DNA from 3 places in the Streptomyces sp. NPDC047869 genome. Region 3 is predicted to be linked to each of the others. Evidence: predicted binding sites of a transcription regulator. Region 3 holds the regulator's gene; each other region holds the start of a gene.

Region 1 (9,652 bases), on a different contig from region 3:
CAGCAGCATCGCCATGGAGACGCTGTCGGCCAGCTCGACGTCCTCGGCCACGTCGGGCGCGGTCAGCAGCGGCTCGGGGAGCCAGGGGCCGACGTAGGACTCCTTGCGGCGGCGGAGCGTGCGCAGCCGGGTCAGCGCCTGGCGGGTGGTGATGCGGACCAGGTAGGCACGCCGGTCCCGCACCGCGCCCAGGTCGACGCCGGCCCAGCGCAGCCAGGTCTCCTGGAGGACGTCCTCGGCGTCGGCGGCCGAGCCGAGCATCTCGTAGGCGACGGTGAACAGCAGGTTGCGGTGGGCGACGAAGACCTCCGTGGCGGGGTCCGGGCCGGCGGGCGGCCCGGTGGTGTCGTCCCTGCGCGCGCTCTGCTCGGTCATGGCCGGCTCCCCTGTTGGCTCTCGTCCGTGTCACGCACAAGACGCCGCAGCGGGCCGGACTGTGACACCACGCCGGGTGGGCCGCGTCACACACCGGGGCTGTCACACGGTCCGGGCGGGCGGCGTCTCGTGGTCGTCAGGACGCCGCGAACGATGTGCGCGGCGGTACCGCACGAGTGAGGACAAGGTCATGGAACCCCGTTTCAACCTGTTCGACAGCCCGACCGCCGCGAAGGTCGCCAAGCGGTTCTACAGCACCGCGCTGGCCCTGGACGAGTCGGCGCTGCCGAAGGCCCTGCGGGAGCTGGTGGAGCTGAGGATCGGTCAGCTCAACGGCTGCGGCTTCTGCGTCGACATCCACACCAGGGAGGCCGCGGCCGCCGGTGAGTCCGCGCTCCGGCTCAACCTGGTCGCCGTCTGGCGCCATTCCACCGTGTTCACCGAGGCCGAGCGGGCCGCGCTGGCGCTCGCCGAGGAGGGCACCCGGCTCGGCGACCGGGGCGTGACCGACGAGACGTGGGCCGAGGTGCGCAAGCACTTCGACGACGACCAGGTCGGTGCGCTGGTCTGCGTGGTCTCCCTGATCAACGCGGCCACCCGGATGAACGTGATCGTGCACAACCCGGGGGGTTCGTACGAGCCGGGGATGTTCGACCGCCTGTCGAGCTGACCGGCGGGCGGTCCAGGGAGAACGCGGGAGGCCCGGCACCCCGAAGGGTGCCGGGCCTCGTCACTGAGGTGCCTCAGTGAGCGTGGCCGTGGCCGTGGCCCGCCGCGGCCGGCTCCTCCTCTTCCTTCTTCTCGACGACCAGGGTCTCGGTCGTGAGCAGGAGGGAGGCGATGGAGGCGGCGTTCTCCAGGGCGGAGCGGGTGACCTTGACCGGGTCGATGACGCCGGCCTTGATCAGGTCGCCGTACTCGCCGGAGGCGGCGTTGTAGCCGCTGCCCTTCTCGAGCTCGGCCACCTTGGAGACGATGACGTAGCCCTCGAGGCCGGCGTTCTCGGCGATCCAGCGCAGCGGCTCGACGGCGGCGCGGCGGACGACCGCGACACCGGTGGCCTCGTCGCCGGTCTTGTCGAGGTTGCCCTCGAGGACCTTGACGGCGTGGACCAGCGCGGAGCCACCACCGGAGACGATGCCCTCCTCGACCGCGGCGCGGGTCGCGGAGATGGCGTCCTCCAGACGGTGCTTCTTCTCCTTCAGCTCCACCTCGGTGGCGGCGCCGACCTTGATCACGCACACGCCGCCGGCCAGCTTCGCGAGGCGCTCCTGGAGCTTCTCGCGGTCCCAGTCGGAGTCGGTGTTCTCGATCTCGGCCTTGATCTGCGCGATGCGGCCCGCGACGTCCGCGGGGTTGCCGCCGCCGTCGACGATCGTGGTGTCGTCCTTGGTGACGGTCACGCGGCGGGCGGAGCCGAGCACGTCCAGACCGACCTGGTCGAGCTTGAGGCCGACCTCCTCGGAGATGACGGTGCCGCCGGTGAGGGTGGCGATGTCCTCGAGCATGGCCTTGCGGCGGTCGCCGAAGCCCGGGGCCTTCACCGCGACGGCGTTGAAGGTGCCGCGGATCTTGTTGACGACCAGGGTCGACAGGGCCTCGCCGTCGACGTCCTCGGCGATGATCAGCAGCGGCTTGGAGGCACCCGCCTGGATGATCTTCTCCAGCAGCGGCAGCAGGTCCTGGATGGAGCTGATCTTGCCCTGGTTGATCAGGATGTACGGGTCGTCGAGGACGGCCTCCATACGCTCCTGGTCGGTGACGAAGTACGGCGACAGGTAGCCCTTGTCGAAGGCCATGCCCTCGGTGAAGTCCAGCTCCAGACCGAAGGTGTTGGACTCCTCGACGGTGATGACACCGTCCTTGCCGACCTTGTCCATGGCCTCGGCGATCAGCTCGCCGACCTGCTGGTCCTGGGCGGACAGCGCGGCGACGGCGGCGATGTCGGACTTCTCGTCGATCGGGCGGGCCGAGGCGAGCAGGTCGTCGGAGACTGCCTTGACCGCGGCGTCGATGCCCTTCTTGAGCAGCGCCGGGGAGGCACCGGCGGCGACGTTGCGCAGACCCTCGCGCACCAGCGCCTGGGCCAGCACGGTGGCGGTGGTGGTGCCGTCACCAGCGATGTCGTTGGTCTTGGTCGCCACCTCCTTCACCAGCTGGGCGCCGAGGTTCTCGTACGGGTCCTCGATCTCGACCTCACGGGCGATCGTGACACCGTCGTTGGTGATGGTGGGCGCGCCGAACTTCTTGTCGATGACGACGTTGCGGCCCTTGGGGCCGATCGTCACCTTCACCGTGTCGGCCAGCTTGTTGACGCCGCGCTCGAGGGCGCGACGGGCGTCCTCGTCGAACTTCAGGATCTTCGCCATGACAGCGGGAGCCCTCTCGGGAATCTGTGGGTGAAAAAGGCACTGCGCCCCGGGCGCCCGGCTTCTTATGTGGTCGCGGGGGCCAGGGGCGCAGCGTCAAGCATCAAAAGTGCTCGAGGTGTCTTACTTCTCGATGATCGCGAGGACGTCGCGAGCCGAGAGGACGAGGAACTCCTCGCCGTTGTACTTCACCTCGGTGCCGCCGTACTTGCTGTACAGGACGACGTCGCCGACCTTGACGTCGAGCGGCAGGCGCTCGCCGTTCTCGAAGCGGCCCGGGCCCACGGCGAGGACGGCGCCCTCCTGGGGCTTCTCCTTCGCGGTGTCCGGGATGACCAGGCCAGAGGCGGTGGTCTGCTCGGCGTCGAGCGGCTGGACCACGATGCGGTCCTCGAGCGGCTTGATGGCAACCTTGGAGCTGGTGGTCGTCACGGTCCGACCTCCCCCTTCGGAGATCTCACGGGGTTAACTGTCTGGGGTGGCGACCAGGTGGATCCGTCGTCGCGGGTGCCGGACCTGCCCGTCGCGTGGTTGGCACTCTCATCTGCCGAGTGCCAGAGCCGAGACTATGACCGCGATTAGCACTCGGTCAAGCGGAGTGCCAATGGCGGTGCGGCGCGTCGGCCGGCCCGGGGCCCACGGAGGGTGCCCCTGGTGGGCGCGGTCAGGCCAGATAGTCCTCGAGGCGGGCCACCGTCAGGCCCTGGCTCTGGGCGTGGCGCAGCAGGCGGACGGTGCGTTCCGTCAGGGTGGGGCCGGTGTCCTCGCCGGGGCTCACGAGGACGATGTCGCCCGGGGCCAGATGCCGTGCGCCCCTCCGGTGGACGAGGCCGTCGGGGCCGAGTGCGGCGCGCCACAGGACGAGGGCGGAGACGCCGCAGTCGGCGGCGGCGCGCAGGGTGGTGGCGTCGTAGGCGCCGTGCGGCGGCCGGAGGAGGCGGGGGCGGACGCCGAAGCGGGAGCGGAGTGCGTCCCGCTGGCCGCAGATCTCGGCGCGCTGCCCGGCGTACGGCAGTCCGGGCAGCGCCGGGTGGTCGAGGGTGTGGTTCTCGATCGCGGCGCCGACCGCGCGCAGCCGGGCGAAGCGGCCGTAGCCGGGGCCCGTGACACTGCCGGTGAGGAAGAGGCTGACCGGCAGCCGGAGTTCACGGATCATGTCGGCGAACCGCGGGTCCCGCTCGGCGCCGTCGTCGTAGGTGAGGAAGACGACCCGGTCGGTGGTGCCGACGTGGTCCACGACCGGGGGCGGCGAGGCGTCCGGCCGGCGGGTGCCGGGGGGCCGGGCCGGGTGGCTCGGCGGGGCGGCGAGCGGGGCGGCCAGGCCCCAGCGGCGGTGCGCCGCGCCGGCGGCCGGGCTCGGCGGCCGGGCCCCTTGGGCCGCCCGCTTGCCCAGGCGCTCGATGGGGTCGACGGACTGGGCGCAGCCGGCGAGCAGGAGGGCCGCGGCGAGCACGGCCGCCAAAGCGGTCCGCACGCGAAACGGCCCGCCCGCCGGCTGCCCCCGGCGCCTCACAGGTAGTCCTCCAGGCGCGCCACGGCGTACCCCTCGCGCGTGACCTTGTCGAGGAACCTGCGCATGTCGTCGACCATCGTGCCGTCCCAGTCGTCGCGGCCGCGGAAGTGGGTGAGCACGATGTCGCCGGGGTGCAGGCTGCGGTCCCAGTCGCGGTACTCCCAGTGGTCGACGAAGACCTCCTCGTCCCAGATCGGCGCGTACTTGATGCCGCAGGACTTGGCGGCGCGCAGGGTGTCGCCGTTGTAGTTGCCGTAGGGCGGCCGGAAGATCGTGGGCGCCTTGCCGAACTGCTTCTTCATGATGTCCTGCATGCCGCAGATCTCGTCCCGCTGCTGCTCGTAGGAGAGGCCGGGCAGGTACGGGTGGGTGAGGGTGTGGTTGTTGAGGGTGTGGCCCTCGGACTGCATCCGGCGGAAGTAGCCGTAGTCGTCCTTCACCAGGTAGTTGCTGAGGAAGGCCGAATAGGGGATCTTCAGGTCGCTCATCATGCGCAGGAACGCCGGGTCCTTCTCGGCGCCGTCGTCGATGGTGAGGAAGACGACCTTCTCGCCGGTGGGCACGGTGGTGAAGACCGGGGGCAGGTTCTCCTCCTCCTGGCCGTCCACCTCGAAGCCGTCACGCGGGGTGATCTTCGGCTTGACGGCGGGCGGCGCCGGGGGCGTGAGCGGCACCCGGGCCAGCTTCCAGCGCTGGGCGGCGGCGACCAGCCGGGCCTGTTCGGCGGCGCGGCGGGCCTCGGGGCTCAGCGCCTGGGCGGGACCGCCCTGGCCGGAGTCGTGGCCGGGGCCGGAATGGGCGCCGGAGCCCGGGTCCGGGGAGCCGCAGCCGGAGACGAGGGCGGCCGAGACGAGTGCGGCCACCCCACAGCGGAGGGCGACTGCCGGAAGACCCGAACGCCTCCCACAGGCCCGCTTTTTATCGTTTTGTACTACTTCTCGCATGGCGTCGGATCCTCGCAGGCCCCGGCGCCGAACCCGGCCCGACATGGCCGCCGGAGGCGCACCATCCACCGACTGGCCCACAATGACCCGGTGAACGACCTCGACCCCCTCCTCACCCCCGAAGGCCGCGCCCTGCTCGACGAGGTGCGCGACACCGACCCCGCGCACGAGCTGGCCGTCGCCACCCGGCTGCGCCGGGACCACCCCGCCGAGCTGGTGTCGGCGGCGCTCGGGCAGGCACGGCTGCGGCAGCGGGCGGTGGTGAAGTTCGGGGCCGAGGACGCGGCGCGGATGTTCTTCACCCCGAACGGGGTCGAGCAGTCGACCCGCGCGAGCGTGGCCGCGTACCGCGCGGAGCGGATGAGGGGGCTGGGGGTGGCCTCGGTCGCCGACCTGTGCTGCGGGATCGGCGGCGACGCGATCGCGCTGGCGCGGGCCGGGATCCGGGTGCTCGCGGTGGACCGCGATCCGCTGACGGCGGCCGTGGCCCGGGCCAACGCCGAGGCGCTGGGGCTCAGCGGGCTGATCGAGGTGCGGGAGGCGGACGTGACCGACGTGGACACGGACGGCTGGGACGCCGTGTTCGTGGACCCCGCCCGGCGCGGCGGCCGGGGTCGCGTCTTCGACCCCGAGGCCTACTCACCGCCGCTGTCGTGGGCCGTCGGAGCGGCCCTGAAGGCACCCCGGGCCGCCCTGAAGATCGCGCCCGGCATCCCGCACGAGGCGATCCCGGCCGAGGCGGAGGCCGAGTGGATCTCGGACGGCGGGGACGTGAAGGAGGCGGTGCTCTGGTTCGGCACCGGGGCGCCGGGCACCGTACGGGCCACCCTGCTGCCGGGCCCGCGCTCGCTGCCCGGCCGCGGCCTGCCCGACCCCGAAGTGCGTTCCGTGGGACGGTACCTGTACGAGCCCGACGGCGCCGTGATCCGCGCCCACCTGGTCGCCGAGGTGGCCGAGGAGGTCGGCGGCGGCCTCGTCGACCCGACCATCGCCTACGTCACCGCCGACGCCCTGCGCTCGACGCCGTACGCCACCGCCTACGAGATCACCGACCGGCTCCCCTTCAACGTCAAGAAGCTGAGGGCCCTGCTGCGCGAGCGCGAGGTCGGCACCCTGACCGTGAAGAAGCGGGGCTCGGCGGTCGAACCCGAGGAACTGCGCAGAAAGGTCAAGCCCCAGGGCCCGCACTCCGCCACGGTGTTCCTCACCCGGGTGGCGGGGGCGCCGACGATGCTGGTCGGCCGGCCGGCGCGCTGACACGTCCTCTCAGGAGGCGACGATCGCCTTGCCGACGGCGAAGCCCTTGGCCGGCCCCTCGGGGATCACCGCGTCGGTGCCGTAGGGGACACGGTGCTCGTCGGTGTACTTGGCCTTCTTGGAGTCGGGGGACGTCAGGACGACGACGGCCCCCTCGTCGTCGAAGTCGTCGACGATCACGTACACCGGAATGCCCGCCCTGGCGTACTCGCGCCGCTTCCGCGCCCGGTCACGCTGGAGGTTCCGGTGCCCGGGCGAGGTGACCTCGACGACCATCTTCACACCGCCGGCGTCGACGCCGAGCCCCTCCTCGTCCGGGATCTCCTCGAGATCGAGGGGGGCGACGAAGAGGTCGGGGATCCAGGCTTTGTGGCGGTGGATGACGTTCATGTCCTGGTGTGCTGCATACCCGCTGCGTGACAGGTAAGCGTCAAGCGCCCGCCGGAGGCGGTTGACGAGCACACCATGACGGCGACGTCCGGTAGGCGACACCTCGATGGCCCCCTCGATGATCTCGGCGCGGTAGCCCTCGGGGACATCCATGGCCTTCCACGCCTGCCACAGGACCTCGTCCAGATCGGAACCCGGCTCGGGAACCGGCTCGTCTGCCACCACCGGGGCCACCTCTTCAGCGAGAGCGGTCATCGTGAAGCACCTCCTCCTTCAAGTGTGGGCGGGAGCGCCACTACGGCACAAGCGACAGGCGTGACGCTACGGAGCCGCCCGGGATCGCACGCCCTTACGCCTGCTGATCATCCGAAGGAGTGATCTCGCCGTGTCCGCCGGGACGTGTCCCGGCGGCCCGGCGCAGCAGCAGGGCGCGTTCGCGTTCGTTGCGGGTGAGGGAGGCCGCGCGTTCGAACTCCGCGCGGGCTTCCGCCGTGCGGCCGAGGCGGGACAGCAGGTCGGCGCGGACGCTGGGCAGCAGGTGGTACTCGCGCAGGACGGGTTCGGCGGCCAGGGCGTCGACGAGTACGAGCGCTTCGGCCGGGCCCTCGGCCATCGACACGGCGACCGCCCGGTTCAGTTCGACGACCGGCGACGGGGAACGGGCGGCGAGCAGGGCGTAGAGGGTGGCGATGGTCCGCCAGTCGGTCTCCGCGTAGGAGTACGCGTGCGCGTGGCAGGCGGCGATGGCCGCCTGGAGGGCGTAGGGGCCGGGTGCGCCGGTCGCGCAGGCGTCGGCGCGGGCGAGTGCGCGGATGCCGCGGGCGATGAGCATGCGGTTCCAGCGGCGCCGGTTCTGGTCCTTCAGCAGCACCGGGGTGCCGTCGGGCGCGGTGCGGGCGGCGGTGCGCGAGGCCTGGAACTCCAGCAGCGCGGTGAGGCCGTGCACCTCCGGTTCCTTCGGCATCAGCCCGGACAGCAGACGGGCCAGCCGCAGGGCGTCCTCGCACAGCCCGGGGCGCAGCAGGTCGTCGCCGGCGGTGGCCGCGTACCCCTCGTTGAAGATCAGGTAGATGACGTCCAGGACCGAGCCGAGGCGGGCCTCCCGGTCGGGCCCGTACGGCACCTCGAAGGCGACGTCCCGCGTGGCGAGGGTGCGTTTGGCGCGGACGATGCGCTGGGCGACCGTCGGTTCCGGGACCAGATGGGCGCGGGCGATCTCCGCCGTGCTGAGGCCGCCCAGCAGGCGCAGGGTGAGGGCGATGCGGGCCTCGGCGGACAACACCGGATGGCAGGTGGTGAAGACCAGCCGCAGCAGGTCGTCGTCGATGTCGTCCGGGTCGGCGGGTTCCGGCGGCGGGGCCGTGTCCGGGAGGCTGCGGCCGATCTCCGCGAGCTTGCGGGCATAGGTCTCGCGGCGCCGGACCAGATCGACGGCACGGTGCCGGGCGGTGGCCATGAGCCAGGCGCCGGGGTTGTCGGGCACACCGTCCCGGGGCCACCGCTCCAGGGCGGCGACCAGCGCGTCCTGCGCCAGTTCCTCGGCGATGCCGATGTCGCGCACGATCCGGGCGACGCCGGCGACGACCCGCGGGGACTCCAGCCGGAAGACGGTCTCGATGGCGTGTGCCGCGGTGGGCTGTGCTTCCACAGCCCACCATGCAACACCCCCGGGCCGCCGTGAGCCAAGGAGGGCTCAGCCCTCGGCGATCTCCCGGACCTCGCAGGTGACGGTCCAGAACTCCTCGTGGGTCTTCAGGAACCGCTTGGTCCACTCCAGCGCCTCGGCCATGTCCTTGCACTGCATGAGCGCGTAGCCGCCGACGACCTCCTTGGACTCGGTGAAGGGCCCGTCGGTGACGGAGATCTTCCCGCCCTCCCAGCGCACCCGGGCGCCCTGGGCGGAGGGGGTGAGCCCGGCGGTGTCGAGCATGACGCCGGCCTTGGTGATCTCCTCGATCAGCTCGCCCATCCGCTGCATCAGTTCCTCGCTGGGGCCCTCGGCGGGGGCGGAGGCCTCGTCGATGCGCACGAGCGACAGGTAGCGGGGCATGGTGACTCCTCGGTCCGGGCGGCGGGGCCGTTCCCCGCCGCTCACCCATGCGTCGAACGGGAGACGGCCGGATCGACAGCCGCGCGGAGATTTCCTGGAAATTCTTTTCTCCGGCCTTCCGGCCTTCCGGACCGGGCCCGCCGCTCAGCGCAGCGACGCCCACGGCTCGCCCGCAGCCGGTTCCTCCGCCACCACCCGGTTGGGGTCGGAGGGCGCCGTGACGACCGGCATCATCACCGTGCGCGCCCGGTCCGCGGTGAGCCCCTCCAGGCTCCGGCCCAGCTTCGTCAGGTGACCGAGCCGAGTACCAGGGCGCCCGCGAGGAGCAGGCCGGCGGCCCTCAGTACGCCGGGCCGCCGGCCCCTCCCTCTGCCTTCGTCGCCGTTCTCGTCGTGTCCGGTCACGGCAGGAACGTAGGACCGGGATATTAGACGACTCTTAGCGGAAGCCCGAGGAGTCGGTGGCCTCGGGAAATTCTCATCCGAGGCTCACCGTGGGCACCGGATTGCTGCCGCTCCAGGAAGCGTTGAACCCGAAGGTCACCGAACCGCCGTCGGGCACCGAGCCGTTGTACGAGGCGTTCGCGCACGACACCGCGGTGCCCGACTGGGTGCAGGTGGCGTTCCAGGCCTGGGTGATCCGCTGGCCGGCGCCGTACGTCCAGTTCACCTTCCAGGAGGGCAGCGAGGCACCGGAGCAGGAGATCTTCACCTGGCCGGTGAAGCCGCCGTTCCACTGGCTGGTCACGCTGTAG
Region 2 (9,652 bases), on a different contig from region 3:
TCCTGGTGCTCGCCATGGCGCTCTGCGCGGCCCATGCGGTGATCGGGTTCGGCTGGGGAACGGCGGTCCGGCACATCGCGGCGGTCCCGGTGATCGCGGTCCTCGACTTCCTGGCCCTCGGCTGGTCCACCGGACTCACGGTCCCCTGGCCCCGGCACCTCACCAGCCTCTACCCGGGCCGGCTGATGTTCGGCGAACTGCCCACCGCGCCGGCCCTCTTGGCGCCTCTCCTGGTCGGCCTCGGCGCCGCCGCGGCGGTGGCCCTGCTCTGGTCGGGCATACCCCGGCCGTGGCTGCGTGCCGCCCTCGCCGGGGCACTGGCGCTGTCCTGCTTCGGCGGCGGCTACGCCATCGTCAAGGACTGGAGCTACATCGGGCCGCGGAGCACGGGGCACGGATCGATGTCCTGCACGGGTGGCAGCCCTCGCATCTGCACCCCCTCGGCCTACGCCGCCGACCTCCCCGCCCTGCGCGAGGACGTCACGGGCACCCTGCGGACCCTCCGCAAGGCGGGCGTCGAGGCCCACCCCGCCACGCTGACGGACACCCTCGCCGCGGTGCGGTACCCGGAGCCGTCCACGACCACCGACTGGCACCTCCCGCTCGGCGCGAGCCAGGCGGCGGGCATGACGCCCTACCAGGTCGCCCGTGCGGCGGTGCGCTTCGAGTGTGCGCCGCCCGCGACGGAGCCCGCCCGCCTCGTGTACTACTGGGTGTCCATGAAGGTCGGCCAGGGCGACGTCTACCTGCGGCGTCTGTCCACCGAGCCCGACTTCACCGCGGGCAAGCGGGAGCTGCTGCGGGCCCGGGTGGGCAAGGTTCTCGGCATGGACGCCGCGGACCAGGCGGACTGGTTCCGGCGCACCGTCGCGTCCGCGTGCGGGAAGGCGTCATGACCTGGTGGTTCAAGGCACGGCGGGCGCACACCCATCTGCCGGCCGGACTCCTGCTGTTCGTCCTGCTGGCCGCCGTCGTCCAGGACGGCCCGGTCCACCTGCCGTCGATCTCACTGGGCACCTCGGAAGGGGTGCAGGCCATGGTCTTCGTACCGCTCGTACCGGCGGCGGTCCTGTTCAACTGCCTGGGATCACGGTTCGGCTCGGCGGAGGAGTCGGGGATCCGGCGGGTACGGCAGTACGACGCGCTGCTCGCGCTCGCGGTCGTCGCGCTCACCTCCCCGCTGGGCTCCGCCGTGGCGGCCGCGACCGGTTCCCGCGCCGCCGAGTCACTGGGCCGCAACACCGCTTTCCTGGTGGGACTCACCCTGCTGTGCGGCGCCCTGTTCGGCAGCTCCGCGGTGCTCATGCCGGCGGTGTGGCCCCTGGTGGTGGTCATGTTCGGTCTGCGCCGCCCGAACGATCCGTACCCGTGGACCGTGCTGCTCGAACCGGCCCACACCTGGTACGCCACCACCGGCGCCGCGCTGATGCTCGCCACCGGCATCGGCGCCCATCTCTTCTTCGCTCGGAGGTCCGCATGACCGTCGTAATGGAATCCTGCAGCTACGGCTACGGGCGCCGCCGGCGTCCCGTGCTCTCGGACTTCGGCTACCGGCTGCCGGACGGACTGACGATCCTGCTCGGGCCCAACGGCGCCGGAAAGTCGACCCTGCTGAAGCTCGCCGCCGGGGTCACCTCCCCCCGGAAGGGGACGGTGACGCTCGACGGCGTCTCCGCGCGGTCCAAGGAGTACCGCCGCGCGGTGGCCTGGATGCCGCAGACCATCACCCCGCTGCCCTCCCTCACCGTGCGGGAGTACGTCGCCTATGCGGGGTGGCTGAAGGGAATGAACCGGCGCGCCGCCTGGGACGAGGCGCCCCGGGCACTGGCCCGCGTCGAGATGGGCAGGAAGGCGAGGGAGAGGACGGACCGGCTCTCCGGAGGGCAGCTGCGCCGGGTCGGCGTGGCCTGCGCCCTCGTGCACGAGGCGCGCGTACTGCTCCTGGACGAGCCGACGGCCGGCATGGACCCGCGCCAGCGCCGCGTCTTCCGGGACCTGCTGGCGAGCCTGAAGCAGGACGTCAGGGTTCTGATGTCCACCCACGACGTGGCCGATCTCGCCGAGGAGGCGGACCACGTGTCGATCCTGGCGTCCGGGAGGCTGGTGCTCAGCGGCACGACCGCCGAGTTCCTGGCCCACACCCCCGCGGGAACGGCCGAGGGCAGAAGCGCGGAAGGTGCCTACACGGCGCTGCTCCAGTCGCACTGACGAACGCCCGCGAGGCCGGCCCGGGCGGACCGCGCACCGCACCACCTCCCGGAGCCCGGCCTCGCGACCCGGACTCCGGGGCTCCGGGACCTCTTCGCGGTCCCGCCGCCACCCGTGGCGCGCTACCGTCGAACTGCCGGCCCGGCCGGCATCGACCCTGGCCCCGGAGAAGCCGAAGGACTGCGCGGACCGATATGAACCACGCCCAGCTCACCGCCCTCGGGCGTGCCCTCAGGGTGCTCGGGGAGCACGGGGACGCCCTCTCCGCCGACACCCCGGACGCCCGGCTGCACGAGGTCAAGGCCGATCTGCGGCGCGCCCTCGACCTGCTGGACGAGACCGTGGGAGCGGGGGCGCCCAGCACCCGGTGTCCCGAGCATCCGCACGGGCCCGTCGACAAGAGCGCGCCCGATCTGTGTCTGCTCTGCGAGACCCGCAGAAGGGCCGCCCGGCGCTCGGAGTACCAGAGCGGGGGCCGGGCCCAGGCCGGGGAGGCGCCCGCCGGCGCGCCCTCGCGCTACGGCGTCCGCGCCGACCGTCCCCAGCCCCAGCAGCGGTGGCTGCCGGAGGCGTGGAACGGGCGGGAGTGGCAGCTGTGCGGGACGCCCCGGCGGGACCGGCGGGAGGCCGAGGCGTATCTCGCCGCCCAGCGGCGCGGGTCCCGGCCGGCGATGGCGTACCGGCTGGTGCACGAGTTCACCGACTACGAGGTGCTGCGGGTGTGGGGGACGCCCGTCCAGGTCGACATCGAGCCGATGGGCAACCTCTAGGCGCCCCCCGGCACACCTCAGCTGAGGGTCTGCAGCGCCGCCGCGTCGTACGGCTTCAGCTCGTCGAAGCGGTCGCCGAGCACCTTGGCCGCCCACTCGGGGTCCTGGAGCAGGGCGCGGCCGACGGCGACCATGTCGAACTCCTCGGCCTCCAGGCGGTCCAGCAGGTTGTCGATGCTCTTGACCGGGGAGCCCTCGCCCTGGAACGCGTTGATGAAGTCGCCGTCGAGGCCGACCGAGCCGACGCTGATGACGGGCTTGCCGGTGAGCTTCTTCGTCCAGCCGGCGAGGTTCAGGTCGGAGCCCTCGAACTCGGGGAGCCAGTAGCGGCGGGTGGAGGCGTGGAAGACGTCGACACCGGCGGCGGCCAGCGGGGCGAGGATCGCCTCCAGCTCCTCGGGGGTCTCGGCGAGACGGGCGTCGTAGGCCTCCTGCTTCCACTGCGAGAAGCGGAAGATGACCGGGAAGTCCGGGGACACCGCGGCGCGGACGGCGGCCACGATCTGCGCGGCGAAGGTGGTGCGGGCGACCGGGTCGCCGCCGTAGGCGTCGGTGCGGCGGTTGGTGCCCTCCCACAGGAACTGGTCGAGCAGGTAGCCGTGGGCGCCGTGGATCTCCACACCGTCGAAGCCGATGCGCTCGGCGTCGGCCGCGGCCTGGGCGAAGGCGGCGATGACGGCGTCGATGTCGTCCTGGGTCATCGGGGTGGCGTCCTCGGTGCCGTCCACGCGCAGCCCGGAGGGGCCGTGGGAGGGGGCGTCCGGGTGGGGGTTCTGGCCCTGCTTGCGGACCGTGCCGATGTGCCAGAGCTGGGGCACGATGGTGCCGCCCGCCTGGTGCACCGCCTCGACGACCTTCGCCCAGCCGGCCAGCTGCTCCTCGCCGTGGAACCGGGGCACACGGCTGCTGCCGCCGGCCGACTCGTGGCCGACGTAGGTGCCCTCGGTGACGATCAGGCCGACACCGGCGGCGGCGCGCCGGGCGTAGTAGGACACCACGTCGTCGCCGGGGATGCCGCCCGGGGAGAACATCCGGGTCATCGGCGCCATCACGATGCGGTTGGGGACGGTGAGGCCGCCCAGGGTGATCGGGCGGGAGAGGATCTGGGCCGCGCGGGAGGCGGGGGGCGGCGTGACGGTCACGTGTGGGCTCCTCGGGGACGACTCGGTAGACCGATTGGTATGTGCGCACGCATTGTTGCAGCTCCTTAAGGAACCTCCCAGAGGCTGTCGCGCATTCCACACACGGCCGGGTGCCACTGTGATCCCGGACACGCCCGAGGGCGGCATCCCCTGCCATGGCAGGGGATGCCGCCCTCGGAAAGGACAGGCCGATCCGCGCGGGATCAGAAGTCCATGTCACCGCCCGGCATGCCGCCCGGAGCGGCCGCGGCGGCCTTCTCCGGCTTGTCGGCGATGACGGCCTCGGTGGTGAGGAACAGCGCGGCGATGGAGGCGGCGTTCTGCAGCGCGGAACGGGTCACCTTCGCCGGGTCGATGATGCCCTCGGCGACCAGGTCGACGTACTCGCCGGTCGCGGCGTTCAGGCCGTGGCCCGGGGTCAGGTTGCGCACCTTCTCCACCACGACACCGCCCTCGAGGCCGGCGTTGACGGCGATCTGCTTCAGCGGGGCCTCGAGCGCGAGCTTCACGGCCTGGGCGCCGGTCGCCTCGTCACCCTCGAGCTCCAGCTTCTCGAAGACCTGGGAGGCCTGCAGCAGGGCCACGCCACCACCGGCGACGATGCCCTCCTCGACGGCGGCCTTCGCGTTGCGGACGGCGTCCTCGATGCGGTGCTTGCGCTCCTTGAGCTCCACCTCGGTGGCGGCACCGGCCTTGATGACCGCGACACCGCCGGCGAGCTTCGCCAGGCGCTCCTGCAGCTTCTCGCGGTCGTAGTCCGAGTCGCTGTTCTCGATCTCGGCGCGGATCTGGTTCACGCGGCCCTGCACCTGCTCCGAGGAGCCGGCACCGTCCACGATGGTGGTCTCGTCCTTGGTGACGACGACCTTGCGGGCGCGGCCCAGGAGGTCCAGGGTCGCGTTCTCCAGCTTGAGGCCGACCTCCTCGGAGATGACCTCGCCGCCCGTGAGGATGGCGATGTCGCCGAGCATGGCCTTGCGGCGGTCGCCGAAGCCCGGGGCCTTGACGGCGACGGACTTGAAGGTGCCGCGGATCTTGTTGACCACCAGGGTCGACAGGGCCTCGCCCTCGACGTCCTCGGCGATGATCAGCAGCGGCTTGCCCGACTGCATGACCTTCTCCAGCAGCGGGAGCAGGTCCTTGACGGAGCTGATCTTGGAGTTGGCGATGAGGATGTACGGGTCCTCGAGCGTCGCCTCCATGCGCTCCATGTCGGTCGCGAAGTAGGCGGAGATGTAGCCCTTGTCGAAGCGCATGCCCTCGGTGAGCTCGAGCTCGAGGCCGAAGGTGTTGCTCTCCTCGACGGTGATGACGCCTTCCTTGCCGACCTTGTCCATGGCCTCGGCGATCAGCTCGCCGATCTGGGTGTCGGCGGCGGAGATGGACGCGGTGGAGGCGATCTGCTCCTTGGTCTCGACGTCCTTCGCCTGCTCCAGCAGGGCGGCGGAGACGGCCTCGACGGCCTTCTCGATACCGCGCTTCAGGGCCATCGGGTTGGCACCGGCGGCGACGTTGCGCAGGCCTTCCTTGACCAGGGCCTGGGCGAGCACGGTCGCGGTGGTCGTACCGTCACCGGCGACGTCGTCCGTCTTCTTGGCGACTTCCTTGACCAGCTCGGCGCCGATCTTCTCGTACGGGTCCTCGAGCTCGATCTCCTTGGCGATGGAGACACCATCGTTGGTGATCGTGGGGGCGCCCCACTTCTTCTCGAGGACGACGTTGCGGCCCTTGGGGCCGAGCGTCACCTTGACGGCGTCCGCGAGCTGGTTCATGCCGCGCTCGAGGCCGCGCCGCGCCTCCTCGTCGAACGCGATGATCTTGGCCATGTGAAGTGGTCCCTCCAGGACTGGGGGTGATTCCTTCGGACCGCGCCCGCGCCCGCGACGGACGGCTCGCCGGCCGCGTGGTTCCTTCCCCCACTTGGCCTGCGGGCCTCACCGACCCGGTCCTCGTTGTCACTCTCACCTTCAGAGTGCTAACGCAATGATTAGCACTCGGCATGCCCGAGTGCAAGCGCCTCCCGGGGTACGGGCGGCCCCGTCAGCCGCCCGCGAACACAGGGGCCCGGGCACGGCGAAGGGCCCGCACCCTGTGCGAGGTGCGGGCCCTTCGTGCAAGAAACGTTCAGGCGCTGAGGCGAACCATGTCGGCCTGCGGGCCCTTCTGGCCCTGCGAGATCTCGAACTCCACCCGCTGGCCCTCTTCCAGGGTGCGGTAGCCGTCCATCTGAATGGCGCTGTAGTGGACGAATACGTCCGCACCACCGTCGACCGCGATGAAGCCGTACCCCTTCTCCGCGTTGAACCACTTGACGGTGCCCTGAGCCATGCCTAACTCCCCTATTACTGGCCCTTGCACAGATCCACACTTCGCGGACCCGGGTCAGACCTCACCCCCCATTGGCCGGGGGCGTGCGCCGGAACGCGTCGACCGCCGCTGAATGTATCTGCCCAACTGCCGTCTGCAACAGGTCAATCGGACGAGAAATATGGACGCGAACGGTCCGGAATGTAGCGTGAATTCGCCCGAATTCAGGGCAAGTCGGGCTCCATAAAATACACAAAAGCCGCAGAAAGCACCCACAGTTTGGCTACTTCTTGTCGGGTGCATCGCGGTGAATCCAGGGCCCCTGACCCATGGTCCGGGAGCGGGTTCCCCAACTCTACCGCGCTCAATCACACAGAATGGCCCCCTCCGTTTCTCGCGCGGGGGAGGCCATTCAACGAACAATCGGTAACCGGCGTTACCGAAGGTAATGATCGGTCATTCTGTCAGTCAGCCGCCGGCGACCGCCGGAATGATGGAGACACCGGCGCCGTCCGGGGTCGCGGTCTGCAGACCCTGCTCGAATCGGACATCGTCGTCGTTGACGTACACGTTGACGAAGCGGCGCAGCTTGCCCTGGTCGTCCAGCACCCGCGCGGCGATCCCGGTGTGGTTCTTCTCCAGGTTCTCGATGACCTCGGCGAGGTTCGCGCCGTCGGCGGCGACCTCGGCCTTCCCGCCGGTGTAGGTGCGCAGGATGGTGGGGATGCGAACGGTCACGCTCATGCGAGGCCAGCCTCTCGGAAGGAGTCCAGGTTCGGGCGGATGGTGGCGGTGAGGCCGGTGCCGGCCACCGCGTCGAGGGTCTTGAGGCCGTCGCCGGTGTTGAGGACGACCGTGGTCTTCGCCGGGTCCAGCACGCCCGCCTTGAGCAGCTTGCGGGTGACGCCGACGGTCACTCCGCCCGCCGTCTCCGCGAAGATGCCCTCGGTCCGGGCCAGCAGCTTGATCGCGTCCACGACCTCCTCGTCCGTCACGTCCTCCACCGCTCCGCCGGTGCGGCGCGCGATGTCCAGGACGTACGGCCCGTCGGCCGGGTTGCCGATGGCGAGGGACTTGGCGATGGTGTTCGGCTTCTGCGGCCGTACGACGTCGTGGCCCGCCTTGTACGCGGTCGACACCGGCGAGCAGCCCTCGGCCTGGGCACCGAAGATCTTGTACGGCCGGTCCTCGACCAGGCCGAGTTCGATCAGCTCCCGCAGACCCTTGTCGATCTTCGTGAGCTGGGAGCCGGAGGCGATCGGGACCACGATCTGGTCGGGCAGCCGCCAGCCGAGCTGCTCGCAGATCTCGTACGCCAGCGTCTTGGAGCCCTCGGCGTAGTACGGGCGCAGGTTGACGTTGACGAAGCCCCAGCCCTCGCCGGCCGGGTCGCCGATCAGCTCGGAGCAGAAACGGTTCACGTCGTCGTAGTTGCCCTCGATGCCGACGAGTTCGCCACCGTAGATCGCGGCCATGACGACCTTGCCCTGCTCCAGGTCGTGCGGGATGAACACGCAGGAGCGCAGGCCGGCCCGGGCGGCGGCGGCGCCGACGGCACCGGCGAGGTTGCCGGTGGAGGAGCAGGACAGGGTGGTGAAGCCGAAGGCGCGCGCGGCCTCCAGGGCCTGGGCGACGACGCGGTCCTTGAAGGAGTGCGTCGGGTTGCCGGAGTCGTCCTTCACGTACAGCCCGCCGGTGACGCCCAGCTCGTGGGCCAGGTTGTCGGCCTTGACGAGCTTGGTCCAGCCGGGGTTGAGGTTCGGCTTCCGGGCCACGTCGGCGGGGACGGGCAGCAGGGGCGCGTAGCGCCAGATGTTCGCGGGACCCGCCTCGATGCGCCGGCGCAGCTCTTCGGTGTCGTAGGCGGAGAAGTCGTAGGCGATCTCCAGCGGGCCGAAACACTCCTCGCACGCGAAGACCGGTCCGAGGGGTACCCGGTGTCCGCATTCGCGACAGCTCAGGGCAGCGGCGGGGCCGAGATCGACGGCGGGATTGCTGGTGCTTGCAACTGTCTGCACAGCCATGGAGGCGAGGCCCTTTCTCCTCATCTTCCTCACGACGCATCTCGCCGTGAGACGGATTTGGCACCTTCCCTGGCCGGGAGCCTCGCGCGAAAACGAGTGCGGCTCAGGGGGGTTGCCGGGGCTTCATCGGGCCGTGTCCCTCTGCCCCTCTGGATGAGCGGTATTCGGTTGTGAACGCCGGGCGACCCCCGACATGCGATGGTCATCGGCGTTGTTCAAGACTGTAACCGACGGCCGGGACAGTTGAGATAGTCGTCCGAACCGCGAGATGCATCACCCTCCCCCAACAGGTGTGATCACGACAGTGAGGAGCCGCAGACCGTGCTGGAAGAAGTCGAGCGCTGGCTGGCCACCCGCTCCTGGTCCGTGGCCGACCGCCCGCTGCACGGAGTCCTGGCCGCCAAGCAGCGCACCGGGCAGTCCGTCTCCGTCGTCCTGCCCGCGCTCAACGAGGAGGAGACGGTCGGCAACATCGTCGCCGTCATCCGTCACGACCTCATGCGGCAGGCTCCGCTGGTCGACGAGATCGTCGTCGTCGACTCCGGCTCCACCGACCGCACCTCGGAGGTCGCCGCCGCGGCCGGCGCCCGGGTGGTGCACCGCGACAGCGTCCTGCCGCGCATACCGGCCGTCCCCGGCAAGGGCGAGGTGCTGTGGCGCTCGCTGCTGGCGACGAGCGGGGACATCGTCTGCTTCATCGACGCCGACCTGAGGGAGTTCTCCTCCGACTTCGTCCTCGGCATCGTCGGCCCGCTGCTCACCGAGCCGGACGTCGACCTGGTCAAGGCGATGTACGACCGCCCGCTCACCGTGCCCGACGGGCGCGCCTCCGGCACGGCCGCCGCCGGACAGGGCGGCCGGGTCACCGAGCTGATGGCCCGCCCGCTGCTGAACATGCACTGGCCGCAGCTCGCCGGCTTCGTGCAGCCGCTGGGCGGGGAGTACGCGGCCCGCCGCTCGCTGCTGGAGCAGCTCCCGTTCCCGGTGGGCTACGGCGTGGAGCTGGGCATGCTGGTGGACGCGCTGCACCTGGTGGGCCTGGACGCGCTGGCCCAGGTGGACGTGGGGGTGCGCAGGCACCGGCACCAGGACGGGCAGGCACTCGGCCGGATGGCCGCGGCGATCTACCGCACCGCCCAGCTCCGGTTGGCCCGCGGCCACCTCGTACGGCCGTCGCTCACCCAGTTCGAACGGGGCGAGG
Region 3 (9,652 bases):
GTCGCGCTCGCCGCCTCCACCCGGGTCGAGTGGATCCTCGCCGACCTCGGCATCATGTGCGCGGGCGGTGCCACCACCACGATCTACCCGCAGACCAACGCCGACGAGTCGGCGTTCATCCTCTCCGACTCCGACAGCCGGATCCTGATCGCCGAGGACGCGGCCCAGCTCGCCAAGGCCGTGGAGAAGCGTGCCGAGCTGCCCGCGCTGACCAAGGTCGTCGTCATCGACCCGGCCGGTGTCGAGACCGGCGACTGGGTGACCACGCTCACCGAGCTGGAGCAGCGCGGCGCCGCCTATCTCGAGATGCACCCCGAGCTGATCAAGGAGCGGGTCGGCGCGATCACCCGCGACCAGCTCGCCACCCTGATCTACACCTCCGGCACCACCGGCCGCCCCAAGGGTGTGCGCCTGCCGCACGACAACTGGGCGTACATGGCCAAGGCGATCGCCGCGACCGGCCTGGTCAGCGGCGACGACGTGCAGTACCTGTGGCTGCCGCTGGCGCACGTCTTCGGCAAGGTGCTCACCTCCGGGCAGATCGAGGTCGGCCACGTCACCGCCGTGGACGGCCGCGTCGACAAGATCATCGAGAACCTGCCGGTGGTGCGGCCGACGTACATGGCGGCCGTGCCGCGCATCTTCGAGAAGGTCTACAACGGCGTCGCGGCCAAGGCCCGCGAGGGCGGCGCGGCGAAGTACAGGATCTTCCAGTGGGCCGCCGAGGTCGCCCGCGAGTACGCCAAGGTCTCGCAGGACAACTTCCGCCGCACCGGTGCCCACGCGGTGCCGTTCGGCCTGGCCTCCAAGCACAAGGTCGCCGACACCCTCGTCTACGGCAAGCTCCGTGAGGCCTTCGGCGGCCGGCTGCGCGCCTGTGTCTCCGGCGCCTCAGCGCTCGCCCCCGAGATCGGCTTCTTCTTCGCCGGCGCCGGCATCCACATCCTGGAGGGCTACGGCCTCACCGAGTCCTCGGCCGCCTCCTTCGTCAACCCCGGCGAGGCCTACCGCACCGGCACCGTCGGCAAGCCGCTGCCCGGCACCGAGGTCCGCATCGCCGACGACGGCGAGATCCTGCTGCGCGGCCCCGGCATCATGGACGGCTACCACCAGCAGCCCGAGAAGACCGCCGAGGTGCTGGAGTCCGACGGCTGGTTCCACACCGGCGACATCGGCGAGCTGTCCCCCGACGGCTACCTGCGCATCACCGACCGCAAGAAGGACCTCATCAAGACCTCCGGCGGCAAGTACGTCGCCCCGGCCGAGGTCGAGGGCCAGTTCAAGGCGGTGTGCCCGTACGTCTCCAACATCCTGGTGCACGGCGCCGACCGGAACTACTGCACCGCCCTCATCGCCCTCGACGAGATCGCGATCCTGCAGTGGGCCAAGGACAACGGCCTCGGCGGCAAGTCGTACGCCGAGGTGGTGGCCGCGCCGCAGACCGTCGAGATGGTCGACGGCTACGTCAAGGAGCTCAACGAGGGGCTGCAGCGCTGGCAGACCATCAAGAAGTACCGTCTGCTGCCCCGTGACCTCGACGTGGAGCACGGCGAGATCACGCCGAGCCTGAAGCTGAAGCGGCCCGTCGTGGAGCGGGAGTACAAGCACCTCATCGATGAGATGTACTCGGGGACCCGGGAATCCTGACGCCATCGTGTGAGGACGGCGGGGGCCGCACCCCGGTGCGGTCCCCGTCCTCTTCCGACTCGCTTCGCATCCCGCCCGGAACCGACCGTCTTCCTCCGCCTCAGTAGCACAGTTCTCACGCGTTGCCGCCCGCTTCGTGACTCACCGCTTAGGCTCGCGTTCTGTCTGTCACCCTGGCCGCATGGACATGGCGGCCATACCGACGCAGCGGGAGTACGACACCCACGCCCCGGCGGTGCGCGGGCACGCCGGCCTGCCCGGCAGCCCCCTCGCCCCGGGCTCCGCCCGCGCCCTGGTGCGCGCCGCGCTCGCCGACGTCCCCGCGCTGCCCCGGCGGTTCGTGGACGACGCCCTGGCCGTCGTCAGCGAACTCGTCACCAACGCCGTCGTCCACGCGGGCACCGACGTCGACGTCGACTGGCGCCTGGAGACGACCGGCGCCTTCGTCGTCGAGGTCGGCGACCGCCATCCCGCCCGCCCCCCGCGCGACCCCGGCACCGGCGACACGTCGAGCGAGACGTCCGAGTACGGGCGCGGACTGCGCCTGGTCGCCGACCTCGCGGAATCCTGGGGCGTCACCTACCGCCGGGGCGAGAAGACCGTGTGGGCGCGGCTGCGGCCCGGTGGCGAACCCCTGGAAGGACCGGCTGCCGACCACACCCTGGACATCGCCGAGGTCCTCGCCCCGCGGCCGCGGGGCGAGGAACGCGACCGGGACTGGCTCGGCCGGGGCGCGCTGTCCTTCCTCGCCGAGGCCTCCGACCTGCTCGCCGGACAGCTCGACGAGAACCTGGTCGCCGCCCTCACCGGCCGGCTGATCGTGCCCCGGCTCGCCGACTGGTGCGCGGTGTGGCTGGAGGACGAGGCGACCGTACGCGGCGGCGACGGCGCCGCACCCGCCGGCGTCTGGGTGGCCGACGAGGACCGCGCCGAGGAACTGCACCGCGCCCTGGAGAAGGCCCCGCCCCGGCCGACGGAGGGCCTGAGGCCCGACCCGGAGCCCTACCCGTGGCCCGGTGAGGCACTCGGCACCCACGGCACGGCCCTCGCCTTCCGCCTCATCGCGGGCGGCCGCCCGCTCGGCACCCTGGTCCTCGGGCGGTGCGGGCAGCCCCGGTTCCCCGACGAGGTAACCGGCCTGGTGGAGGACCTGAGCCGCCGGGTGGCCCTCGCCATCGGTGCGGCCCGCCAGTACGCCCGGCAGGCCACCATCAGCGCCGTCCTGCAGCGCGGGCTGCTGCCCGGAGCGGTCGCCGAGATCCCCGGGATGAGCAGCGCCCTCGTCTACGAGCCCTGCGACAAGGGCGGCCCGAGCGGCGACTTCTACGACCTGTTCCCGGCGGGCGACGGCCGCTGGTGCTTCGCCGTGGGCGACGTCCAGGGCAAGGGCCCGGAGGCGGCCGTCGTGATCGGGCTCGCCCGGCCGTGGCTGCGCCTGCTCGCCCGCGAGGGCTACCGGGTCGCCGACGTCCTCGACCGGCTCAACCAGCTCCTCCTCGACGACGCCACCGAGGCCGCCGACGCCGCCGCCCGCGCCCTGGTCGCGGCCGGCGGCCGGCCCGTGGCCGCCGGGGACGGACCGCAGACCCGCTTCCTGTCCCTGCTCTACGGCGAGCTGACGCCCCACGCGGACGGCGGCGTCCGCTGCACCCTCGCCTCCGCCGGGCACCCCCTGCCGCTGCTGCTGCGCCCCGACGGCGAGGTGCGCACCGCCGCCCGCCCGCAGACCCTGCTCGGCGTCGTCGAGGACGAGACCTACACCAGTGAGACCGTCGAGCTGCGGCCCGGCGACAGCCTGCTGTGCGTCACCGACGGCGTCACCGAGCGGCGCTCCGGCTCCCGCCAGTTCGACGACGGCGACGGGCTCGCGCGGGCCCTGTCCGGCTGCGCGGGCCTGACCGCCGAGGAGATCGCCGAGCGGATCCGCCGCCTCGTGCACGACTTCGGCGGCGGTCTGCCCGAGGACGACCTGGCCCTGCTGGTGCTCCAGGCGGGGTGACTCCCGCCGTACGGGACAATGGGGGACATGCCTTCCGCACTCCCCGACGGTGAGCCCGTCCCCGACGACGGCACCCTGCCCGCCTCCGCGCTCGCCGGGGCCGCCGGCCGCCCCCTCGGGTTCTACCTGCACGTCCCGTACTGCGCGACCCGCTGCGGTTACTGCGACTTCAACACGTACACCGCCACCGAGCTGCGCGGCACCGGCGGCGTGCTCGCCTCCCGGGACAACTACGCGGACACCCTGACGGACGAGATCCGGCTGGCGCGGAAGGTCCTCGGCGACGACCCCCGCCAGGTCCGCACGGTCTTCGTGGGCGGCGGCACGCCCACCCTGCTGGCCGCCGGCGACCTGGTACGGATGCTGGCGGCGATACGCGACGAGTTCGGACTGGCGCCGGACGCGGAGATCACGACCGAGGCGAACCCGGAGTCGGTCGACCCGGCGTACCTCACCACCCTCCGTGAGGGCGGCTTCAACCGGATCTCCTTCGGCATGCAGAGCGCGCGGCAGCACGTGCTGCGGATCCTGGACCGCACGCACACCCCCGGCCGCCCCGAGGCCTGTGTGGCGGAGGCACGGGCGGCGGGCTTCGAGCACGTCAACCTGGACCTGATCTACGGCACACCGGGGGAGAGCGACGACGACTGGCGGGCCTCGCTGGACGCGGCGATCGGCGCGGGCCCCGACCACGTCAGCGCGTACGCCCTGATCGTCGAGGAGGGCACCCAGCTCGCCCGCCGCATCCGCCGCGGCGAGGTTCCGATGACGGACGACGACGTCCACGCGGACCGCTACCTGATCGCCGAGGATTCCCTGTCCGCCGCGGGCTTCGACTGGTACGAGGTCTCCAACTGGGCCACCTCCGAGTCCGGGCGCTGCCTGCACAACGAGCTGTACTGGCGGGGCGCGGACTGGTGGGGCGCGGGACCCGGCGCCCACTCGCACGTGGGCGGGGTGCGCTGGTGGAACGTCAAGCACCCGGGCGCCTACGCGGCGGCGCTGGCCGCGGGCCGGTCCCCGGGCGCGGGCCGCGAACTGCTCTCGGACGAGGACCGGCGGGTGGAGCGGATCCTGCTGGAGCTGCGGCTGCGGGAGGGGGTGCCGCTGCCGCTGCTGAAGGAGGAGGGGCTGGCGGCCTCACGCCGGGCGCTGGCGGACGGACTGCTCCAGGAGGGCCCGTACGGCGAGGGCCGCGCCGTCCTGACCCTGCGCGGGCGGCTGCTGGCGGACGCGGTGGTGCGGGACCTGGTGGACTGATCACTCGGCGTCCGGCACCGGCGGGTGCGCCGGCCGCACCGCTACGCCGTCACGAAATCGATCAGTTCCTCCACCCGTCCCAGCAGTTCCGGCTCCAGGTCCTTGTAGGACCGGACCCCGGACAGGATCCGCTGCCAGGCCGCCCCCGTGTTCTCCGGCCAGCCCAGCGCCCGGCACACGCCCGTCTTCCAGTCCTGGCCGTGCGGGACGCGGGGCCAGGACTGGATGTCCAGTGAGGCCGGCTTCACCGCCTCCCAGATGTCGATGTACGGGTGGCCGACGACCAGCGCGTGCTCGCTCGTCACCGACCCGGCGATGCGCCACTCCTTCGTGCCCGGCACCAGGTGGTCCACCAGGACGCCGAGGCGCGCGTCCGGGCCCGGCGCGAACTCCGCGACGATCGACGGCAGGTCGTCCACGCCCTCCAGGTACTCCACGACCACGCCCTCGATGCGCAGGTCGTCGCCCCACACCTTCTCGACCAGCTCGGCGTCGTGCCGGCCCTCGACGTAGATGCGGCCGGCGCGGGCCACGCGCGCGCGTGCGCCGGGAACGGCCACCGAACCGGACGCCGTGCGGGTGGGCCGTGCCGGAGCCGACGACGGCCGCACCAGGGTCACCACCCTGCCCTCCAGCAGGAAACCGCGCGGCTCCAGCGGGAACACCCGGTGCTTGCCGAAGCGGTCCTCCAGCGTGACCGTGCCCGCCTCGCAGCGGATCACCGCCCCGCAGAACCCGGTACCGGGCTCCTCCACCACCAGCCCCGGCTCCGCCGCGACCTCCGGCACGGGCTGGGACTTCTTCCACGGCGGGGTCAGATCGGAGGCGTACTGGCGCATTCGGACGACGATAGGAGAACCGGCGGGTCTGTGCTCATGACACGCCGAAACGCGCCGCCAGCTCTTCGCGTTGGCGCCGTACGAAGGCCGCGTCCACCACCGCTCCGTGACCGGGCACGTACAGCGCGTCCTCGCCGCCCAGGGAGAGCAGGCGGTCGAGCGCGTCCGGCCAGCGGGACGGGACCGCGTCCGGGCCCGCCTGCGGTTCGCCCGACTCCTCCACCAGGTCGCCGCAGAAGACGACCTCCGGGTCGCCCGGCACCAGCACCGCCAGGTCGTGGGCCGTGTGGCCGGGACCCACGTTGGCCAGCAGCACCTGACGCCCGCCGCCGAGGTCCAGCGTCCACTCCCCGGAGACCAGGTGCCGGGGCGGCACCAGCGCGTCCACCGCCTCGTCGGCGTCCGGGACCGGCAGGCCGTTCCTGACCGCGTCCAGGCGCAGCTCCCCGCGCTCGTGCGCCAGCACCGCGTCCATGCCGACCGCCGCGTACACCTCGGCCCCGGCGAGGGCGGACGCCCCGAAGACGTGGTCGAAGTGGGGATGGGTGAGCGCGAGATGGGTCACACGGTGCCCCGCGAGCCGCTGCGCCCGCTCCCGCAGCCGCGCGCCCTCGGCGAGGCTCGACCCGGCGTCCACCATCAGCGCCGTACCCGCCCCGAGCACCAGGCCCGCGGTGCAGTCCCAGCCGGGCAGCCGGCACCGCCCGACCCCGTCGGCCAACCGCTCCCACCCCAGCTCTTCCCAAGTCACGGTCATAACGCGACGCTAACGGTAGGACGAGATGTGGCGGGACCGACCTTGCCCAGTGAGTACCCCACGGCCGTACACTGGCCGGGGAACGCTGGCACTCGGACACGCAGAGTGCCAGGCGGACGACCCGAAGGGCCGAGCGGAAGACATGCTGGAGGTGCGCGCGGATGCTGAGTGAACGCAGACTTCAGGTGCTGCGCGCCATCGTCCAGGACTATGTGGGCACCGAGGAGCCGGTCGGCTCCAAGGCGCTCACCGAGCGGCACAACCTCGGCGTGTCCCCGGCGACCGTGCGCAACGACATGGCCGCTCTGGAGGACGAGGGATACATCGCCCAGCCGCACACAAGCGCCGGGCGCATCCCCACCGACAAGGGCTACCGGCTGTTCGTCGACAAGCTCGCGGGCGTCAAGCCGATGACCAGCCCCGAGCGCCGGGCGATCCAGAACTTCCTCGACGGCGCCGTCGACCTCGACGACGTCGTCGCGCGCACGGTGCGGCTGCTCGCGCAGCTGACCCGGCAGGTCGCCGTCGTGCAGTACCCGTCCCTGACCCGGTCCACCGTGCGGCACGTGGAACTGCTCTCGCTCGCCCCCGCGCGCGTGATGCTGGTGCTGATCACGGACACCGGCCGGGTCGAGCAGCGGATGGTGGACTGCCCGGTGCCGTTCGGGGAGACGGCCCTCGCCGACCTCCGGGCCAGGCTCAACAGCCGGGTCGCGGGCCGCCGGTTCTCCGACGTGCCGCGTCTGGTCGAGGACCTGCCGGAGGCGTTCGAGCACGAGGATCGCGGTACGGTCTCCACGGTGCTCTCCACTCTGCTGGAGACACTGGTCGAGGAGAACGAGGAGCGGCTGATGATCGGCGGCACCGCCAATCTCACCCGTTTCGGACATGACTTTCCCCTCGTGATCCGGCCCGTCCTGGAGGCCCTCGAGGAGCAGGTCGTGCTCCTCAAGCTCCTCGGCGAGGCGAAGGATCCGGGCGTGATGGTGCGCATCGGGCACGAGAACGCACACGAGGGACTCAACTCCACGTCCGTCGTGTCGGTCGGCTACGGTTCGGGCGGCGAGGCGGTTGCCAAGCTCGGCGTGGTCGGACCGACCCGCATGGACTACCCGGGAACGATGGGAGCGGTACGCGCAGTGGCACGGTACGTCGGACAGATCCTGGCGGAGTCGTAAGTGGCCACGGACTACTACGCCGTTCTCGGCGTGCGCCGCGACGCGTCGCAGGATGAGATCAAGAAGGCGTTCCGCCGGCTCGCGCGCGAGCTGCACCCGGACGTCAACCCCGATCCGAAGACCCAGGAGCGGTTCAAGGAGATCAACGCCGCTTACGAGGTGCTGTCGGACCCGCAGAAGAAGCAGGTCTACGACCTCGGCGGCGACCCGCTCTCCCAGGCGGGCGGCGCGGGCGCGGGCGGTTTCGGGGCCGGTGGCTTCGGCAACTTCTCCGACATCATGGACGCGTTCTTCGGTACGGCGTCGCAGCGCGGGCCGCGCTCGCGCACCCGGCGCGGCCAGGACGCGATGATCCGGATCGACATCGAGCTGGACGAGGCGGCCTTCGGTACGACCAAGGACATCCAGGTCGACACCGCGGTCGTCTGCAACACCTGCAGCGGCGAGGGCGCGGCTCCGGGCACGACCGCCCAGACGTGTGACATGTGCCGCGGCCGCGGTGAGGTGTCGCAGGTCACCCGGTCCTTCCTGGGTCAGGTCATGACCTCCCGCCCCTGCCCCCAGTGCCAGGGCTTCGGCACGGTCGTGCCGACCCCGTGCCCGGAGTGCGCGGGCGACGGCCGGGTGCGCTCCCGCCGCACCCTCACCGTGAAGATCCCGGCCGGTGTCGACAACGGCACCCGGATCCAGCTCGCCGGCGAGGGCGAGGTCGGCCCCGGCGGCGGTCCGGCCGGTGACCTCTACGTAGAGATCCACGAGCTGCCGCACTCGACCTTCCAGCGGCGCGGCGACGACCTGCACTGCACGGTCACCATCCCGATGACCGCGGCGTCCCTCGGCACCAAGGTGCCGCTGGAGACGCTGGACGGCCTGGAGGAGGTCGACATCCGGCCGGGCACCCAGTCCGGACAGTCGATCCCGCTGCACAACCGCGGCGTCACGCATCTGCGCGGCGGCGGCCGGGGCGACCTGATCGTCCACGTCGAGGTCACCACCCCGACCAAGCTGGATCCCGAGCAGGAGCGGTTGCTGCGCGAGCTGGCGAAACTGCGGGGCGAGGAGCGGCCGACGGGGCAGTTCCAGCCGGGGCAGCAGGGGCTGTTCTCGCGGCTGAAGGACGCGTTCAACGGGCGCTGAGGCCAGGGGGCCGCGGCCCCTCGGCCCCGGCCGGGGGGCTCCGGCCCCCCGGACCCCCGCCTGCCCGCCCACACCCGGCCCGGTGGGCCGGAAAGTGGCATGTGCCAAGGGGAAGACCCGATTCGGCGCATACCCCCGGACGTGACAACATGCGGACATGTCCTCCGCGCTGACCGATCTCTTCCCCCGGCCGATCGTGCAGGCTCCCATGGCGGGCGGGGTCTCCGTGCCGCAGCTCGCCGCGGCCGTGTCCGAGGCCGGCGGGCTCGGGTTCCTCGCCGCCGGGTACAAGACCGCCGACGGCATGTACCAGGAGATCAAGCAGCTGCGGGGACTGACGGGGCTGCCCTTCGGCGTGAACCTCTTCATGCCGCAGCCCGACTGTGCGGAGTCCGGCGCCGTGGAGCTCTACACCCACCAGCTCGCCGGTGAGGCCGCCTGGTACGAGACCGAGCTGGGCGACCCGGACAGCGGTCGGGACGACGGCTACGACGCCAAGCTCGCCGTACTGCTCGACGACCCGGTGCCGGTGGTCTCCTTCCACTTCGGGGTCCCCACCCGTGAGGTCATCGACTCCCTGCACCGCGCCGGGACGTTCACCCTGGTCGCCGCCACCACCCCGGAGGAGGCGCGCGCGGTCGAGCGGGCCGGGGCGGACGCGGTGATCGCGCAGGGCGTCGAGGCCGGCGGCCACCAGGGCACCCACCGGGACGTCCCCGAGAACGACGGCTCCGGCATCGGGCTGCTGTCGCTGCTCGCGCAGATCCGCGAGGCGGTGCGCATCCCGGTGGTCGCCGCCGGCGGCATCATGCGCGGCAGCCAGATCGCCGCCGTC

Evidence for each region. Region 3 encodes HrcA, which represses chaperone genes, less so after heat shock. Its sites were predicted from a motif close to TTNGCACTCNGNNNNNCNGAGTGCNAA; they were not measured.
Region 1: groES (co-chaperone GroES) is a predicted target of HrcA. The motif match lies at 3,323-3,349, and genes of this name have one in related genera.
Region 2: groL (chaperonin GroEL) is a predicted target of HrcA. The motif match lies at 6,108-6,134, and genes of this name have one in related genera.

Annotation. Positions count from the first base shown of each region.
Region 1 covers NZ_JBEYRK010000008.1:177,001-186,652, forward strand. The annotation lists gene AB0924_RS13535 (RNA polymerase sigma-70 factor) at 1-375, opposite strand, end outside; gene AB0924_RS13540 (carboxymuconolactone decarboxylase family protein) at 566-1,045, shown strand; gene groL (chaperonin GroEL) at 1,119-2,744, opposite strand; gene groES (co-chaperone GroES) at 2,868-3,176, opposite strand; gene AB0924_RS13555 (polysaccharide deacetylase family protein) at 3,409-4,218, opposite strand; gene AB0924_RS13560 (polysaccharide deacetylase family protein) at 4,254-5,201, opposite strand; gene AB0924_RS13565 (methyltransferase domain-containing protein) at 5,292-6,458, shown strand; gene AB0924_RS13570 (Uma2 family endonuclease) at 6,468-7,103, opposite strand; gene AB0924_RS13575 (RNA polymerase sigma factor) at 7,198-8,496, opposite strand; gene AB0924_RS13580 (YciI family protein) at 8,542-8,898, opposite strand; partial or broken gene AB0924_RS13585 (LytR family transcriptional regulator) at 9,043-9,189, opposite strand; gene AB0924_RS13590 (endo-1,4-beta-xylanase) at 9,376-9,652, opposite strand, start outside.
Region 2 covers NZ_JBEYRK010000031.1:36,967-46,618, forward strand. The annotation lists gene AB0924_RS30480 (hypothetical protein) at 1-896, shown strand, start outside; gene AB0924_RS30485 (hypothetical protein) at 893-1,480, shown strand; gene AB0924_RS30490 (ATP-binding cassette domain-containing protein) at 1,477-2,208, shown strand; gene AB0924_RS30495 (hypothetical protein) at 2,403-2,978, shown strand; gene AB0924_RS30500 (NADH:flavin oxidoreductase) at 2,996-4,120, opposite strand; gene groL (chaperonin GroEL) at 4,324-5,946, opposite strand; gene AB0924_RS30510 (cold-shock protein) at 6,245-6,448, opposite strand; gene AB0924_RS30515 (MoaD/ThiS family protein) at 6,896-7,171, opposite strand; gene thrC (threonine synthase) at 7,168-8,451, opposite strand; SAM riboswitch class I at 8,469-8,611, opposite strand; gene AB0924_RS30525 (glucosyl-3-phosphoglycerate synthase) at 8,773-9,652, shown strand, end outside.
Region 3 covers NZ_JBEYRK010000004.1:75,560-85,211, forward strand. The annotation lists gene AB0924_RS07215 (AMP-dependent synthetase/ligase) at 1-1,647, shown strand, start outside; gene AB0924_RS07220 (SpoIIE family protein phosphatase) at 1,835-3,646, shown strand; gene hemW (radical SAM family heme chaperone HemW) at 3,674-4,906, shown strand; gene AB0924_RS07230 (DUF3097 domain-containing protein) at 4,948-5,745, opposite strand; gene AB0924_RS07235 (MBL fold metallo-hydrolase) at 5,780-6,502, opposite strand; gene hrcA (heat-inducible transcriptional repressor HrcA) at 6,664-7,680, shown strand; gene dnaJ (molecular chaperone DnaJ) at 7,681-8,817, shown strand; gene AB0924_RS07250 (nitronate monooxygenase) at 8,975-9,652, shown strand, end outside.